2 regions of the Paraburkholderia kururiensis genome follow, and region 2 is predicted to be linked to the other one. Evidence: riboswitches for the same ligand, from Rfam matches in the RefSeq annotation. Region 2 holds a riboswitch; the other holds the start of a gene.
What was found. Region 2 has a riboswitch for thiamine pyrophosphate ahead of U0042_RS17565 (FAD-dependent oxidoreductase). Riboswitches for the same ligand answer to the same signal wherever they lie in the genome.
Positions count from the first base shown of each region.

Region 1 (7,586 bases), 1.8 Mb from region 2:
ACACTTTTTAGAATAATCCCTCGAAAGGCCAAACGCCCCATTGTCACAATTAATGTGGCGTGCATGAACGCCGCCGCTACAGCCTTATTTGACGCGGCTCCAGCGGAATACATTACCGCCGCCTTTCTTATTAATTACAAAATACAAATATTCCATTTACATCTCGTTCAAATACCTTAACCATGTAAAAAGCCGCCTCCAAGGCGCATCATTTCATTGCCGGTTCGGCAATGCCTTACCACTTCTTTCGATCAAAATAAAAAAGCCGGGTAAACCCCGGCTCCTGCATGACAGCGCGCCCCGAAACAACGAGTCGGTCGCGCTGACCTCCTCTTCTTTAGTTGCTCATGGCGCCCGACGCTTCGTGCTTCATCGCGTCGCCCTTCTTCATCTTGTCGCTCTTTGCCATCTTGTCGTGCTTCATGTTGTCCTTCGACATCGCGTCATGAGACATGGCGTCGTGGGACATGGCGTCATGGGCCATCGCGCCGCTTGCTTCCTGCGCGAATGCGGCACCGCCGGCGGTCATCAGCGAAATCGTCAGGACTGCCATCGTCATCTTCTTCAGCGTTTTCATGTTGATCACTCCATGGGTTGTGATGAGGTGTGTGTATCCGGCTACGCACCATGCGCAGCCGGGCTTTCTGAAGCACCTGCCGTCCGGGGCGGCTTCGATCGCCTGCGCGTCGCCGCCCGCGCGCGTCAGGAGCCTCCGAACCAGTTGTAGCCCTGATCGACCCAGTAGCCGCCAGGGAACGTGTTAGTAACGAAGATTTCCACGATGTGCTTCGGGTTCTTGTAGCCGAGCTTGGTGGGCATTCTCAATTTCATCGGGAATCCATACTTCGCCGGCAGGCGCTCGCCGTCGTACTCGAACGTGAGCAGCGTCTGCGGATGCAGCGCCGTCGGCATATCGATGCTTTCGTAGTAGTCGTCGGCACATTTGAAGCCGACGTACTTCGCCGTCGTGTCCGCGCCTGCGCGCCGCAGAAACTCGCGAAACGGTGTGCCGCCCCAGCGTCCGACTGCGCTCCAGCCCTCCACGCAGATGTGCCGCGTAATCTGCTCGGCGTGCGGCAGCGCGTAGAGTTCCGGCAGTGTCCACACACGCTTGCCGGTAACGAGACCGCTTACCGTGAGACGGTAGGCAGACGCGTCGACGTGGGGTACTTCGTCGATGCCGTAGTAGGCATTGAACGGAAACGGCCGCGTGATCTGCGCTTCGGTGTAAGTAGGCGCAAGGCGGTAGGGGTCGAAGATCGCGGCCTGGGCGCGATCGTTCAAACGCGAAACTGCACGCAAGAAGTGATTCACCGAGTCTTCGTCCGTCACGTTGCAGCCGGTCAGCATCACGAGACTGCCCAGGCTCATCAACTGCTTGCCGAACGCGCGGCGCGCCGGCATGGCGAGTTCGCGACGCGCGTCGATGAGAATCGACTCGCGGTCGAGTTTCGCGACCGTCTTCCTGTTTTCCATGCTCATGACGCTTCTCCTTAACGCCCGCGCAACATCGCGACAAGCGAGCGCGGAACGATTGCCACCATCACGAGATGCACGGCGACGAATGCAGCCATTAACGACATTGCGACGAAATGCACGACGCGTGCGTTGTCGTAGCCGCCCATCACGTCGCGCAGGAGCGGAAACTGCACCGACTTCCAGACGGCGAGCCCGGACAGCACGAGCACGATCAGATCGACGATGACGAACACATACGCGGCCCTCTGTACGGCGTTGTAGTGGCGCAGGTCGGCATGCGACAGCTTGCCGGTAAGCGCGCCCGCAAGATCGCGCAGAATGGCGCGCGGCGTGAGCGGCAGGTACTTGCGCGCGAACCGCCCCGTGGCGAGATTCAATGCGAGATAAGCGAGTCCGTTGAAAACGAGCAGCCACATCGCCGCGAAGTGCCACAGCAGCGCACCACCCAGCCAGCCGCCTAACGTGACGGCATTCGGGAAACTGAAGCTCGCGAATACCGGCGACGCGTTATAGATGCGCCAGCCGGAAAACATCATCACCAGCGCGGTGAGCGCGTTGAGCCAGTGCGTGAGGCGCAGCCACAGCGGATGAATGACGCCGGGCGGATGCGCGCCTTTCCCGGCAGGCGCGTCGCGATGCAACTCGCGGGCGCTCGTGTTGGGTGTGGCCATATCGGTCTCCTTGAAAAATCCAGTCAGTGGCAGGCAGGTAGGTCGGCTGCCTGGAGGACGTCGCCGCTCGTTGCGTCCTCGACGAAAGCGACTACACCGAACGATCCGCGCGAGGCTCGAGGTGCGTTGCGGGCATCGGTCGGCAAGTCGATCTCGCGCCTGATTTGCGCGTGTCCGGCATCGAGTGCGACGGGGCCGATCCACTCGCGCACCACACGATCGTGATGCAAGGTCGCGCCACTGTTTTCGCCGGCACGCACCTGCGTCGTGAGCGCGTTTTCGTAGACCGCAACGTAGGCTTCCAACGGACCATGCTCGCCTGCGCCGTGGGCCGTGAATCGCGCATCGAGCATGGCGCGCATCGGTTGCGTCAATGCCGCCGAATTCATTGCTGAGGATGCCGAATCGATATTTTTCGGTTCGAGCGTGATCGTGACGTCGGCCTCGGCAGGCTGCGAGCGCACCTGCGCGATACGTGCATCGAAACTCGTGTCTTGCGACCAGCTACGCAGTTCACGCCCCGAAACGAACACTTCGGGCGTATAGACGAGATGGCCCCCAGCGCGCTCGGTGAGGCTTTGTTGCCGCTCCGTGAAGCCGTGCTGCGAAAAACGATCGGTCCAGCCGAGACTGTTCCAGTAATCGACGTGTAAAGCGAGCGGTACGATCCCGCTCGCCGCGCCGCCGTCTTTCCACTGGCTCAGCCAGCGGTCCGCGGGTGGGCAGCTGCTGCAACCCTCGCTGCTATAGAGCTCGACCAGTGCAACGCGATGCGCCGGGCTGCGCGCCGAGCAGAGCGATGCCGCCTGCGCCACGCCGCTCACCGCCCACGCGAGCACGAACGCCCCTACGCGCCTCGTGCTCATCCATCCGTCTCTACTCTGCATGGCCCGCTCCAATTGAGGAAACTGCACGTTGGTCGGCGGTGCGGGCCACTTATGACAGCGTCCGCAAAAAAAATTTGCCCCGATGCAAAGACGACCGCCGACGCGCTCACCAGCCGGCATACGGGCGCGGTGCTATGATGAATTCGTTCCGTCTGCTCAATGCCTCGCGCGATACGCGCCTGCGCTAACGTCCGCTCCTCCCATGCCCGCGCCCCGTACCCGAACATCGCGCCTCATGCATCGCCATTACCGAACGGGTATGGCGGGCACGCGTGTTCGCCGTACGTTCGCGCGAGCGCGCCTTGCCGGTCTTGCCGCCGCGCCGCTCTCCCCCGCCCGGCGCCCGATCTGAACCAGCCCTCCCTCAAGCTTATGGAGCCGGCCGATCGGGCTCCGGGCCACTCGCATCCGCAAGCTTTCTTTTCTGGATCGAACAGGAGAACCGCTGTGAAGAAGAAAAAGATCTGCTATCTGACTGAGCTCGAAGTGGCCCGCCTCACGAAATTCGCGGCCGAGCCCGCGCTCGCACATCAACGGCAACCGCTCCTCGACGAACTGCTCGAGCATGCGGCCATCGTGGATGCGCATGAGATTGCGCGCAATGTGGTGACGATCGGATCGCAGGTCGTGCTGCTCGACGAACAGACGGGCGAATCCATGACGTGGACGGTCGTGTACCCGCCGCAGGCCGACGTGGCGCACGGCCGGCTCAACGTGTTTTCGCCGGCGGGCCACGCGCTGCTCGGTGCAAAGCGCGGCGAACACATTCATTTCACCACGCCGGGCGGCGTGCAAAAAGCGATGAAGGTGGACAAGATCCTGTATCAGCCCGAAGCGGCTAACGACACGTCATCATGAAATTGCCGCGGCGCAGCGCAGTTTTTCGCGCGCCGCGAAGGCCGGGCGACGCATGCCCACGCCATTGCAGGAGCGGTGGAAGACGGGTTGCCAACGGGCAACCGCCCGGTGTATCTTGACGGCTGCTTGCGCGGGGGTCCTGCGTCGGGCATCGCTTCGGCGATGCCTGCTGCGGGTGAGAAATACCCTTTGAACCTGATCTGGATAATGCCAGCGCAGGGAAGCGTCCGGGTTTCGCCTCGGTTTCATCGGCTTTCGGGCCACCTCTTCTCGCGAAATCCGTCCACGTTCATTTCGTCTCCTGCGTAGCGAACCCACATCAGGAGAGATGCATGAACGCCAATCCAAAATTCCTTTCCGCTGACGCGCGTGTGGACGCCGCCGCCGTCGAACCGCTGCCGAACTCGCGCAAGGTCTACGTGACCGGCTCGCAACCCGACATCCGCGTGCCGATGCGCGAAATCACCCAGGCCGATACGCCGACCGCGTTCGGCGGCGAGAAGAATCCGCCCGTCTACGTCTACGACACCTCCGGTCCCTACACCGACCCCGAAGCGCGCATCGACATTCGCGCCGGTCTGCCTGCGCTGCGCCAGCGCTGGATCGAGGCACGCGGCGACACCGAAGCGCTGCCGGGCCTCTCGAGCGCCTACGGTCGCGAGCGCGCCGCCGACGCCGCCACGGCCGAATTGCGCTTTCCCGGCCTGCATCGCACGCCGCGCCGCGCGAAAGCGGGCCGCAACGTCACGCAGATGCACTACGCGCGCCAGGGCATCGTCACGCCGGAAATGGAATACATCGCGATCCGCGAGAACCAGCGCCGCGCCGAATATCTGGAGAGCCTGCGCGCGAGCGGCCCGAACGGCGAGAAGCTGGCCGCGATGATGGGCCGCCAGCATCCGGGCCAAGCGTTCGGCGCCACGGCGTTCGGCGCCACGGCGTTCGGCGCCACGGCGTTCGGCGCCAACGCGCCGAAGGAGATCACGCCCGACTTCGTGCGCGAAGAAGTGGCGCGCGGCCGCGCCATCATTCCGGCGAACATCAATCACCCGGAAACGGAGCCGATGATCATCGGCCGCAACTTTCTCGTGAAGATCAACGCGAACATCGGCAACTCGGCGGTGACGTCGTCGATCGGCGAGGAAGTGGACAAGATGACGTGGGCCATCCGCTGGGGCGGCGACACGGTCATGGATCTCTCGACCGGCAAGCACATTCATGAAACGCGCGAATGGATCATTCGCAACAGCCCGGTGCCCATCGGCACGGTGCCCATCTATCAGGCACTCGAAAAGGTGCACGGCAAAGCTGAAGAGCTGACGTGGGAAATTTTCCGCGACACGCTGATCGAGCAGGCCGAGCAAGGCGTGGACTACTTCACGATCCACGCCGGCGTGCGCCTGCCTTACGTGCCGATGACAGCCAAGCGCATGACCGGCATCGTGTCGCGCGGCGGCTCGATCATGGCCAAGTGGTGTCTCGCGCATCATCGCGAAAGCTTCCTGTACGAGCACTTCGAAGAGATCTGCGAAATCATGAAGGCGTACGACGTGAGCTTCTCGCTGGGCGACGGGCTGCGTCCCGGCTCCATCTACGACGCCAACGACGAAGCACAGCTGGCCGAACTCAAGACGCTCGGCGAACTCACGCAGATCGCGTGGAAGCATGACGTGCAGACCATGATCGAGGGCCCGGGCCACGTGCCCATGCAGCTCATCAAGGAGAACATGGACCTGCAGCTCGACTGGTGCGACGAGGCGCCGTTCTACACGCTCGGACCGCTCACCACCGACATCGCGCCGGGTTACGACCACATCACGTCGGGCATTGGCGCAGCGATGATCGGCTGGTTCGGCACGGCGATGCTCTGCTACGTGACGCCGAAGGAACACCTCGGCCTGCCCGACAAGAACGACGTCAAGGAAGGCATCATCACGTACAAGCTCGCGGCGCACGCGGCGGATCTCGCGAAGGGGCACCCCGGCGCGCAGGTGCGAGACAACGCGCTGTCGAAGGCGCGCTTCGAGTTTCGCTGGGAAGACCAGTTCAACCTGGGCCTCGACCCGGACAAGGCACGCCAGTTCCACGACGAGACGCTGCCGAAGGACTCGGCGAAGGTCGCGCACTTCTGCTCCATGTGCGGCCCGCACTTCTGCTCGATGAAGATCACGCAGGACGTACGCGAATACGCCGCAAAAGAAGGGCTGAGCGACGACGAAGCGCTGAAGAAAGGCATGGAAGTGAAGGCTGTGGAGTTCGTCAAGCAAGGCGCGGAAATCTACCAGCGGCAATGACGTAAGCGTCGGCAAGGCTGCGCAGCGGGTACGTTCGCGCTGAGCTTGCGCTTCGCAGCGCGGCGCGAAGCGAGGGCGGCGCCCATCTCACGTGCAGCTCGATTCGGGCGGTGTGCGATGCAGCGAAACAACGCTGTATCGCCACCGCCCGAAACATTTATTTACCGATCCGACAATCTGCTGACAAGCGTACACACCCTGATACGGCCCTCGTCGATAAGATCGTTTCATCAAGTGCCGGGGCGGCCCTGCCGCCGGCACCGAATCTTCTACAAGAAGGAGTAGCGATCATGAAAGCGGCTCGGCATCCGGGTGCACGGCTGGGTGTGCTGGCAGCAGTGGTAGCGCTCGCCGCGACCCTCTCGGCTTGCGACAACATGACGACACGACAGCGCGATACGGCCATCGGCGCAGGTGTAGGCGGCGTGGCGGGCGCAGCGATCGGCGGCAATGCGCTTTCGACGCTGGGCGGCGCGGCGGTGGGCGGCATCATCGGCAATCAGGTAGGCAAGTAACGCAAGACGCGGAAGCGCCCGGCAGGATTAGAGGCGAATAGCACAACGATCGTCGGCGGCAGCACCCATCAGGGAGATTCGCGCGGCGCACACCCGAACACGGGGTGCGCCGCGTTTTTATTGGGGACGGCGCAGCTGAAATGATGTGAAACAGGGCGCCAAGGCGTTGCGATAGGCGACGCGTGCACGGCGGCGTATGCTCGATCTGTTCGACACACGGCACGACACACGTTCACCTATGCGCCGCGCGTAGCAGGCCCGGCCTCGCAGACCGCGTCGACCAGCGGCAGCGCCATCGTCCTGACATCAAGCGGCGAGAAGCATCGAGAAGGAGCGCCTCAACATGAAGCTGTTCCCCGCTACGGCCCGCCTTGCCAGCGCCGGCGCACTGCTCGCGCTGTCCGGGTGCTACTACTATTACCCGTACTACCCCGCGTACTACTACGCGCCGCCGGTGCCGACCGTAGCCACGCAACGCGAGGTGCCGCTCGCACCGTCTGCGGCCTCGTCCGCCTCTTCCTCCCGCGCACCCTCTTCTGCGGCGCCGGCAGCGTCGGCGCAGAGTGCTCCACCGCCCGACACGGAATATCCCGCTCCGCTTTACGCGCCGCCACCTGTCGTGGTCGCGCCCGTGCCGGTTTATCCGGCGTGGCCTGCTTATCCGGCTTACTACCCTTACCCGTGGGGCTGGTACGGATGGGGGCCGTCGGTATCGTTCAGCTTCGGTTACTGGCATGGCGGCGGCTGGCACGGCGGCCACGGTGGTCGTCATCATTGACGCGGCCTCGCGCGAAGCCTCCCGTAGTTTCCCTGCTTGACGCAGCACGTCCGTCTCCTATGCTGCGTATGGCTATTGAAACACCGCCTTAAAAGACGTCTGCA
Region 1 covers NZ_CP139965.1:5,689,155-5,696,740, reverse strand. Annotated here, with positions in the region: gene U0042_RS25590 (pentapeptide MXKDX repeat protein) at 338-559, opposite strand; gene U0042_RS25585 (molybdopterin-dependent oxidoreductase) at 703-1,482, opposite strand; gene U0042_RS25580 (cytochrome b/b6 domain-containing protein) at 1,494-2,150, opposite strand; gene U0042_RS25575 (DUF1223 domain-containing protein) at 2,174-3,037, opposite strand; gene U0042_RS25570 (GreA/GreB family elongation factor) at 3,485-3,895, shown strand; TPP riboswitch at 4,018-4,135, shown strand; gene thiC (phosphomethylpyrimidine synthase ThiC) at 4,228-6,189, shown strand; gene U0042_RS25560 (glycine zipper 2TM domain-containing protein) at 6,480-6,704, shown strand; gene U0042_RS25555 (hypothetical protein) at 7,048-7,482, shown strand.
Region 1: it holds a riboswitch for thiamine pyrophosphate, as region 2 does, so the genes downstream of both, thiC (phosphomethylpyrimidine synthase ThiC) here and U0042_RS17565 (FAD-dependent oxidoreductase) in region 2, are expected to answer to the same signal.

Region 2 (7,586 bases):
GACCAGCTGCTCGCGAAGGGCAAGCACGTCGTGGTGATTGGTGGTGGCGATACGGGCTCGGACTGTGTGGGCACGTCGAACCGTCACGGCGCGAAGAGCGTGACGCAGTTCGAACTGTTGCCGCAACCGCCGGAAGAAGAAAACAAGCCGCTCGTGTGGCCGTACTGGCCGGTCAAGCTGCGCACGTCGTCGTCGCACGAGGAGGGCTGCGAGCGCGACTGGTCGGTGGCGACCAAGCGCTTCGAAGGCAAGAACGGCAAGGTCGAAAAGCTGATTGCCGCGCGCGTGGAATGGAAGGACGGCAAGATGCAGGAAGTGCCGGGCTCCGAGTTCGAGATGAAGGCCGACCTCGTGCTGCTCGCGATGGGCTTCACGCAGCCGGTGTCGCCCGTGCTCGAAGCGTTCGGCGTGGACAAGGACCCGCGCGGCAACGTGCGTGCAACGACCGAGGGCGACAAGTCGTACTACACGTCGGTGGACAAGGTGTTCACCGCAGGCGACATGCGGCGCGGGCAGTCGCTCGTCGTGTGGGCCATTCGCGAAGGCCGGCAGTGCGCGCGCTCGGTAGACGCCTACCTGATGGGCAGCTCCAGCCTGCCGCGATAAGCCTCTGCACCCACGGGCGCCGGCCTCGTGCGGGCGCCTCGCGAACAGACTGCGAGAGGAGATTCGCAGGACCAGGTGGAGACGACAGTGCCGTAACGAAAGAGCCGGGCGCCCGAAAGGGCGGCCCGGTTTTTTTGTTTGTCGTCTTCCGCTGATGGCCGTCTTTCGGCGCAAGGCTCGTACACGACGTTACGGCTAAGATCACGCTGTGTACGGACAGCCGGTCACCGACAATGCTCGATCACGACACCCGCGCCACCGAAGGATGGCAACGCTGCTTCATCGCGCTCGCGCCGGATGCGGCCACGCGGGATGCGCTGGCCGCTGTGCCCGTGCCGTCGGACGCGCGCCGCGTGCCCCATGAGCAACTGCATCTCACGGTGACGTTCATCGGCGCACTTCAGGCCGACGTGGCCGAGGCGCTCGCTGCCGCGCTGCACGCGCGCGCCGTGCCGCTCGGGCTGGCCGCGTTCGAGCGCATCGAGTGCTGGCCGGGCGTGGCGCATCCGCGATTGCTGGTGGCCACGCTGGCAATGTCCGACGACTTCGTGGCGCTCGACTGGCGCGTGCGTTCGCTGATGATCGAACTGGGCTTGCCTGTCGACACCCGAGCCTTCCGGCCGCACATCACGCTCGCGCGCTTCGCCCGCGGCACGCGAGCCGCGACGATTCCCGCCGACACCCGCCTGCCGCCGTTCGCGCGCTTCGAATCGCTGGTGCTGTATTCGAGCACGCTCGCGCGGCAAGGGGCGAGGTATCAGGCGCTGGCGAGCGTGGCGGTGGGGTGAGCGGCAGGGCCGCGCTTACGCGGCCGCCTGCTCCAGCGCACGTTCGATGATGAGCGTCTCGTCGTGGAATTGCGCCAGCGATTCGCGGTGTGCCACGCTCACGATCGCTGCATTCGGCAGCCGCTCGTTCATCACCCGATACACGTGTGCTTCGTTTTCGGTGTCGAGCGCGCTCGTCGCTTCGTCGAGGAACACGTAATCGGGCTTGTGCAGCAGCACGCGCGCCGCCGCAAGCCGCTGTTGTTCGCCGGGCGAGAGCACGCGTGTCCAGTGCGCCGATTCGTGCAGCCGGTCCACATAGTCTTCCAGCCGGCACAGGCGCAGTGCTTCGCGGCAGTCGTCGTCGCTGAAAGTGTCGCTCGTGGCGGGATAGGCGAGCGCCGCCTTCAGCGTGCCGATGGGCAGATAGCTCTGCTGCGGAATGAACATCATGCGTGCGCCCACGGGCGCGTCGATCGAGCCGCTGCCGAACGGCCAGAGGCCCGCCAGCGCGCGCAGCAGCGTGCTCTTGCCGGAGCCGGACGGACCGCGCACGAGCCAGCGCGAAGCGGGTTTGATGGCGACGTCGCGCACGTGCGCGAGTGTTTCGCCGTTGGGCAGCGCGAGCGTGAGGCCGCGTGTGACGAGCTGACTTTCGTCGACGTAATGGAGATTGATGCCGCCATGCTCGGTGGCAGGCGATACGGATTCCTTGAGATGCGGCTGGTGCATCACGCGCTTGAATTCGCGAAGACGGTTGACGGTGGCGCGCCACTCGACCAGGGTGCCGTAACTGTTGACGAACCACGACAGCGAGTCGCTCACGGAGCCGAAGGCGCCGGCAATCTGCATCAATGTGCCGAAGCTGATTGCGCCCGCGAAGTAGCGCGGTGACGCCACGACAATCGGGAAGATGTTTGCGATCTGCCCATAGAAGTTGACGACGAAGTAATACCGCTTCGTGTACTTCATCACGCGCCACCAGTTGTCGCGAATGCGGCTGAAGAGGTCCTTCGCACCGGCTTCTTCGGTGCGCATGCCGTCGTAGAAGGCGATCTGCTCCGCGTTCTCGCGCAGGCGGATCAGGCCGAAACGGAAGTCGGCTTCAACGCGCTGTTGCTGGTAGTTGATCGACACCAGCGGATGCCCGACCTTGTGCGTGAGGATCGAGCCCACGACGGCGTACCCGATCGCGGCCCACAGCATGTAACCGGGAATCTGCACCGGTGTGCCGCCCAGCATCACGGTCAGTGCGCCCGCGGTGCTCCAGAGCACGATCGAGAACCACACGAGGGTGGCGATGGTGGAGATCAGATCGAGGGTGAGCGCAAGCGTCGTGGTCGCGAACGAATCGAGGTCGACGGCGATCCGCTGGTCGGGGTTGTCGGTGAGGCGATCACGCTCGATGCGGTAGAACGTGCCTTCGCCCAGCCACTCTTGCAGATACTTCGTGGTGAGCCATTGGCGCCAGCGAAAGCCGAGCATCTGGCGCAGATAACGCGTGTACACCGCGATGATGATGAACGCGAACGCAAGGCCGGTGAAGATCAGCATCAGGTGCGGGAATTCATGCACGTTCTTGCTTTGCAGCGCGTTATAGAAGTCGCGGTTCCAGTTGTTCAGCCATGCGTTGATGCCCACGAGCATCAGGTTCATCATGATGATCGCGATCAGCAGACCCCAGGCGATCTTGCGTTCCTCGGACACCCAGTAGGGCTTGATGAGGCTCCACGCCGAGACGCGGTCGGTCTGGCTGGACGTAGGGCTGGAGGTGGGATTGGTCATGAGCTTCCTGATATCGGATTGAGATGCCGGCCCAACGGCGGGTTTGCAGATCCTGACGGGCGCGGGCGGTGAGGGCATTTCCCGCCGCGGCGACTGGGCGGATTTTGGCCGGCACCGCTTAAACACGCCTTAATCGGGTCCACGGCATTGTGCCAGAGCCCGCCCCCAGCTCCATATTCGGCGGCCCTGCCGCGCGTCCTGCGGCGCCCTGCCTCGTTTGCGGCGGCTCTGGCTTTTATGGTCTAATGGCCGCTGACGAAACAGGGGTGCTTCGCGCCGGCCGGCAGCACGCGGCGGCGAGGCTGAGAGAGACCCTTCGCACCCGATCCGGGTAATACCGGCGCGGGAAGTTTCGGGAAAGTCCCGCTGGATGCCCATGCGTCCAGTCTCCCGCCGGGCGGCGCTCCTTCATTGCATCGGAGCGTGTCCGGCCGGCCTCGCCAGCCGGTTTCGTCCTTGTGTACGTGTGCAGCCTGCCGTACGGAAAGGATACGATGACCGCTCATTCTCCAGTTCTTTGCTTTCACCGGCGCGTTCGTCGCGCTGCCGCGCGTATGGTCACGCAACGCGGGTCGTTTGGAGCGCGCTCATGAGCGCCGCTGTCCGACCGGATTTCGCCGTGGTCGGCGGCGGGCTCTGTGGCCGCCTCGTCGCGTGGCAGCTTGCCGGCGCGGGACATCGCGTGGCGCTTTACGATCGCGGCGACGCCGACGGCAGCAGCTCGGCCGCGTGGGTGGCCGCGGCCATGCTCGCGCCGCTTGCCGAGGCCGCCGTGGCTGAACTGCTCATCACCGAACTCGGCGTGGCGTCGCTGGAAAGCTGGCCGCGCATCCTGGCTCAACTGCCCGAACCCGTCTTCTTTCAGCGCAACGGCACGCTCGTCGTCTGGCATCACGCCGACCGCGCCGAAGCGCCGCTGTTCGAACGGCGCGTGCGCGCCAATGCGCCGGCGGGCCTGGTCGACGGTGGGTTCGTGTCGCTCGCGGGCACCGAGGTAGGCGACGCCGAGCCAGCGCTGGCTGGCCGGTTCGCCAAAGGATGGCTGCTGCCCAACGAAGGTCAGCTCGACAACCGCCAGGCCTTGCGTGCACTCGCGGCCGGGCTCGCCCAGCGTAAGGTCGATACGCATTGGAACAGTGCGGTCGAGGGCACGGCGTATCCCGACGCACGTGTCGTGATCGACTGCCGCGGGTTGGGCGGCAAGCCGGTCTGGCCCACGCTGCGCGGCATTCGCGGCGAGGTGGCGCGCGTGCACGCGCCGGGCATTGCGCTGACGCGCCCTGTGCGGTTGCTGCATCCGCGCTATCCGCTCTATGTCGCGCCCAAGCAGGACGACGTCTATGTGATCGGCGCAACGGAGATCGAAGGCGAAGACATGTCGCCCGTCAGCGTGCGCTCCGCGCTGGAGCTGCTGAGCGCGGCGTTTTCGGTGCATCCCGCCTTTGGGGAGGCGCGCATTCTCGAACTGAACTCGCAATGCCGGCCGACCTTGCCCGACCACCGGCCCGCGCTCGTCTGGGACGGCGCACGCACCTTGCGCGTCAACGGCCTGTATCGGCACGGCTACATGATCGCGCCGGAAGTGGCCGACTCCGCGGCACGCTTCGCGCAGACGCTGTTGACCGGCCGCATCGCAAATGCCGACGCATTTGCGCAGTGGCGCAGCGAGGCGCGCTGGTCCAGTCTTTTTCATCTCGAGCACGCCGAGGTATCGGTCTGAACGCGATCGAGTCCTCGTGAGCGAACCGACAGAACGCGAACCATGGAAATACACGTAAACCAGAAGCCGTTTTCGTTGCCCGACGGCGCAACCGTTGCCGATGCGCTGGCCGCATTCGGCGCGCGTCCGCCGTTCGCGGTCGCGTTGAACGGCGATTTCGTCGCGCGCGGCCAGCATGCGGCGCGCGCGCTCCAGCCGGGCGACCGGCTGGATGTCGTCACCCCTGTCGCGGGCGGCTGAGCGGCGCCGCACGCTCGCCGTCACCTGCAAAGGATCGTCCCATGACCCTCTCCCCATCCGCCGACGCGCTCACGCTCTACGGCGAAACCTTCGCGAGCCGGGTGCTGCTCGGCACGTCGCGTTATCCGTCGCTGCAGTCGCTGTCGCGTTCCATCGAGGCGGCGCGCCCCGGCATGGTCACCGTCGCGCTGCGCCGGCAAATGACCGAAGGCGGCGCCGAAGCCGGCTTCTTCGATCTGCTCAAACGCCATGCCGTGCCGCTTCTGCCGAACACGGCAGGCTGCCAGACCGTGGCCGAGGCCGTGACGACCGCGCACATGGCGCGCGAAGTATTCGAAACCGACTGGATCAAGCTCGAACTGATCGGCGACGACTACACGCTGCAACCGGACCCGGTCGGGTTGATCAAAGCGGCTGAGCGCCTCGTCAAGGACGGCTTCAAGGTGCTGCCGTACTGCACCGAAGATCTCGTGATCGGCCGGCGCCTGCTCGACGCGGGCTGCGAGGCGCTGATGCCGTGGGGCGCGCCCATCGGCACGGGCAAGGGCGTGATGAATCCGTACGCGATGCGCGTGCTGCGCGAACGGCTGCCCGATGTGCCGCTCATCGTCGATGCGGGGCTCGGCGTACCGTCGCACGCGTGCCAGGTGATGGAGTGGGGCTTCGACGGCGTGCTGTTGAACACGGCCGTGTCGCAGGCGACGCACCCGGAAGCGATGGCGCGCGCCTTCGCGCTCGGCGTGGACGCCGGACGCGAGGCATACCTTGCCGGGCCGATGGCCGAACGGCAGACGGCGCAGGCGAGCACGCCCGTGGTGGGCATGCCGTTCTGGCATCAGGATGGGAGTGCAGCATGACCGAAAGATTGCCCTTGCCGGCGCGCGAGCTGTTCTGGCCGCCCGCCGATGAACTGACCGAGGCCGTGGAGCGCATCCGCGCGCGTCTTGGCGACTGGCCGCCCACGCACGCGCCTTGGCGCGTCTGCCTGACCGCGCCGGACGAGCCGAACGGCGGCGACCTGATCGTCGTGTCGAATGTGTCCCACGCGGGCGAACACCTCGCGAGCTGGCTCGTGCGCGGCGCGGGCGTGATCGAAGCCGCCGAAGCGCGCGTCACGTTGCATCTGGGCGGCGAACGCTATGCGCTCGAAGGCCACCTCGCCGAAGACTGGATTCCCGCGCTGGCAGCGTTTCTCGACTGCGGCTTTGATCCCCACGATGCGCTGACGCTCGCGATGGCCTGGCGCGACGGCGACGAACGGACCGCCGCCGACGCATGGCCCACGGACCTCGCGCGCTTCCCAAGCGTGGCTGGACTGCCGGCCGCGCCGGCACAATCGTTCCCGGCCTGCCCCTCGCGCCTGGGGCTCTATCCCGTGCTGCCCACAGCCGATTGGGTGGAGCGCGTGCTGGACTACGGCGTGAAGACGGTGCAATTGAGGCTCAAGCACGCTGAGCCGGACGTGCTGAAGGCGGAAATCGCGCGTTGTGTGGCGGCCGGTCGCCGGCACGATGCGCAGGTATTCATCAACGATCACTGGCGCGAAGCGATCGAGGCGGGCGCGTACGGCGTGCATCTCGGTCAGGAAGATCTGCGGGTGGCCGACTTCGCCGCGATTGCGGCGGCAGGCCTGCGGCTCGGCCTCTCGACGCACAGCTACTACGAAATGCTCACGGCACTGCACTTCCGGCCCAGCTACATTGCGCTGGGCGCGGTGTTTCCCACCACGACAAAGGTGATGCCGACCGCGCCGCAAGGACTCGTGCGGCTTGGCCGCTATGTCCAACTGCTGGGCGGCGTTGTGCCGCTCGTGGCGATCGGCGGCATCAGCGCAGACGTGCTGCCTCGGGTGCTGGCCACGGGCGTGGGGTCGGCGGCGCTCGTGCGGGCCGTGACGGAAGCGGCCGACCCCGCGGCCGCGGTTGCTGCGTTGCAGCGGGAGTTTACGCAATAATCGTCCGACCAGACATCTGGCCTTAACCTCTGATGTTTAGATTTGGTTAAGCGGACGGGGCACGTCGCGGCAGCAACTTCATGATGGCCCTATAATTCGGCCTTCGTGTAAAAGGATTGTCAGCCCACGTGCCTTCTTCTTCTGAGACCCTTCTCGAGCTTCGCGACGTCGATTTCGGTTACGGCGACCGGCTCGTCCTCTCCGGTCTGAACATGCGCTTCGCGCGTGGCCAGGTGGTAGCGGTCATGGGCGGCTCGGGCGGCGGCAAGACTACGGTGCTGCGCCTCATCGGCGGACTCGTGCGCGCGCAGCGCGGCCAGGTGCTGTTTCACGGCGAGGACGTCGGCGCGCAGACACGCGAAGGCCTCTACGCGCTGCGCCGCAAGATGGGCATGCTGTTCCAGTTCGGCGCGCTTTTCACCGATATGTCGGTGTTCGAGAACGTCGCGTTCGCGCTGCGCGAGCACACCGACCTGCCCGAAGAACTGATCCGCGACCTCGTGCTCATGAAGCT
Region 2 covers NZ_CP139965.1:3,920,570-3,928,155, reverse strand. Annotated here, with positions in the region: gene U0042_RS17580 (glutamate synthase subunit beta) at 1-606, shown strand, start outside; gene thpR (RNA 2',3'-cyclic phosphodiesterase) at 840-1,394, shown strand; gene U0042_RS17570 (ABC transporter ATP-binding protein/permease) at 1,410-3,158, opposite strand; TPP riboswitch at 3,411-3,524, shown strand; gene U0042_RS17565 (FAD-dependent oxidoreductase) at 3,748-4,878, shown strand; gene thiS (sulfur carrier protein ThiS) at 4,921-5,118, shown strand; gene U0042_RS17555 (thiazole synthase) at 5,160-5,975, shown strand; gene thiE (thiamine phosphate synthase) at 5,972-7,072, shown strand; gene U0042_RS17545 (ABC transporter ATP-binding protein) at 7,201-7,586, shown strand, end outside.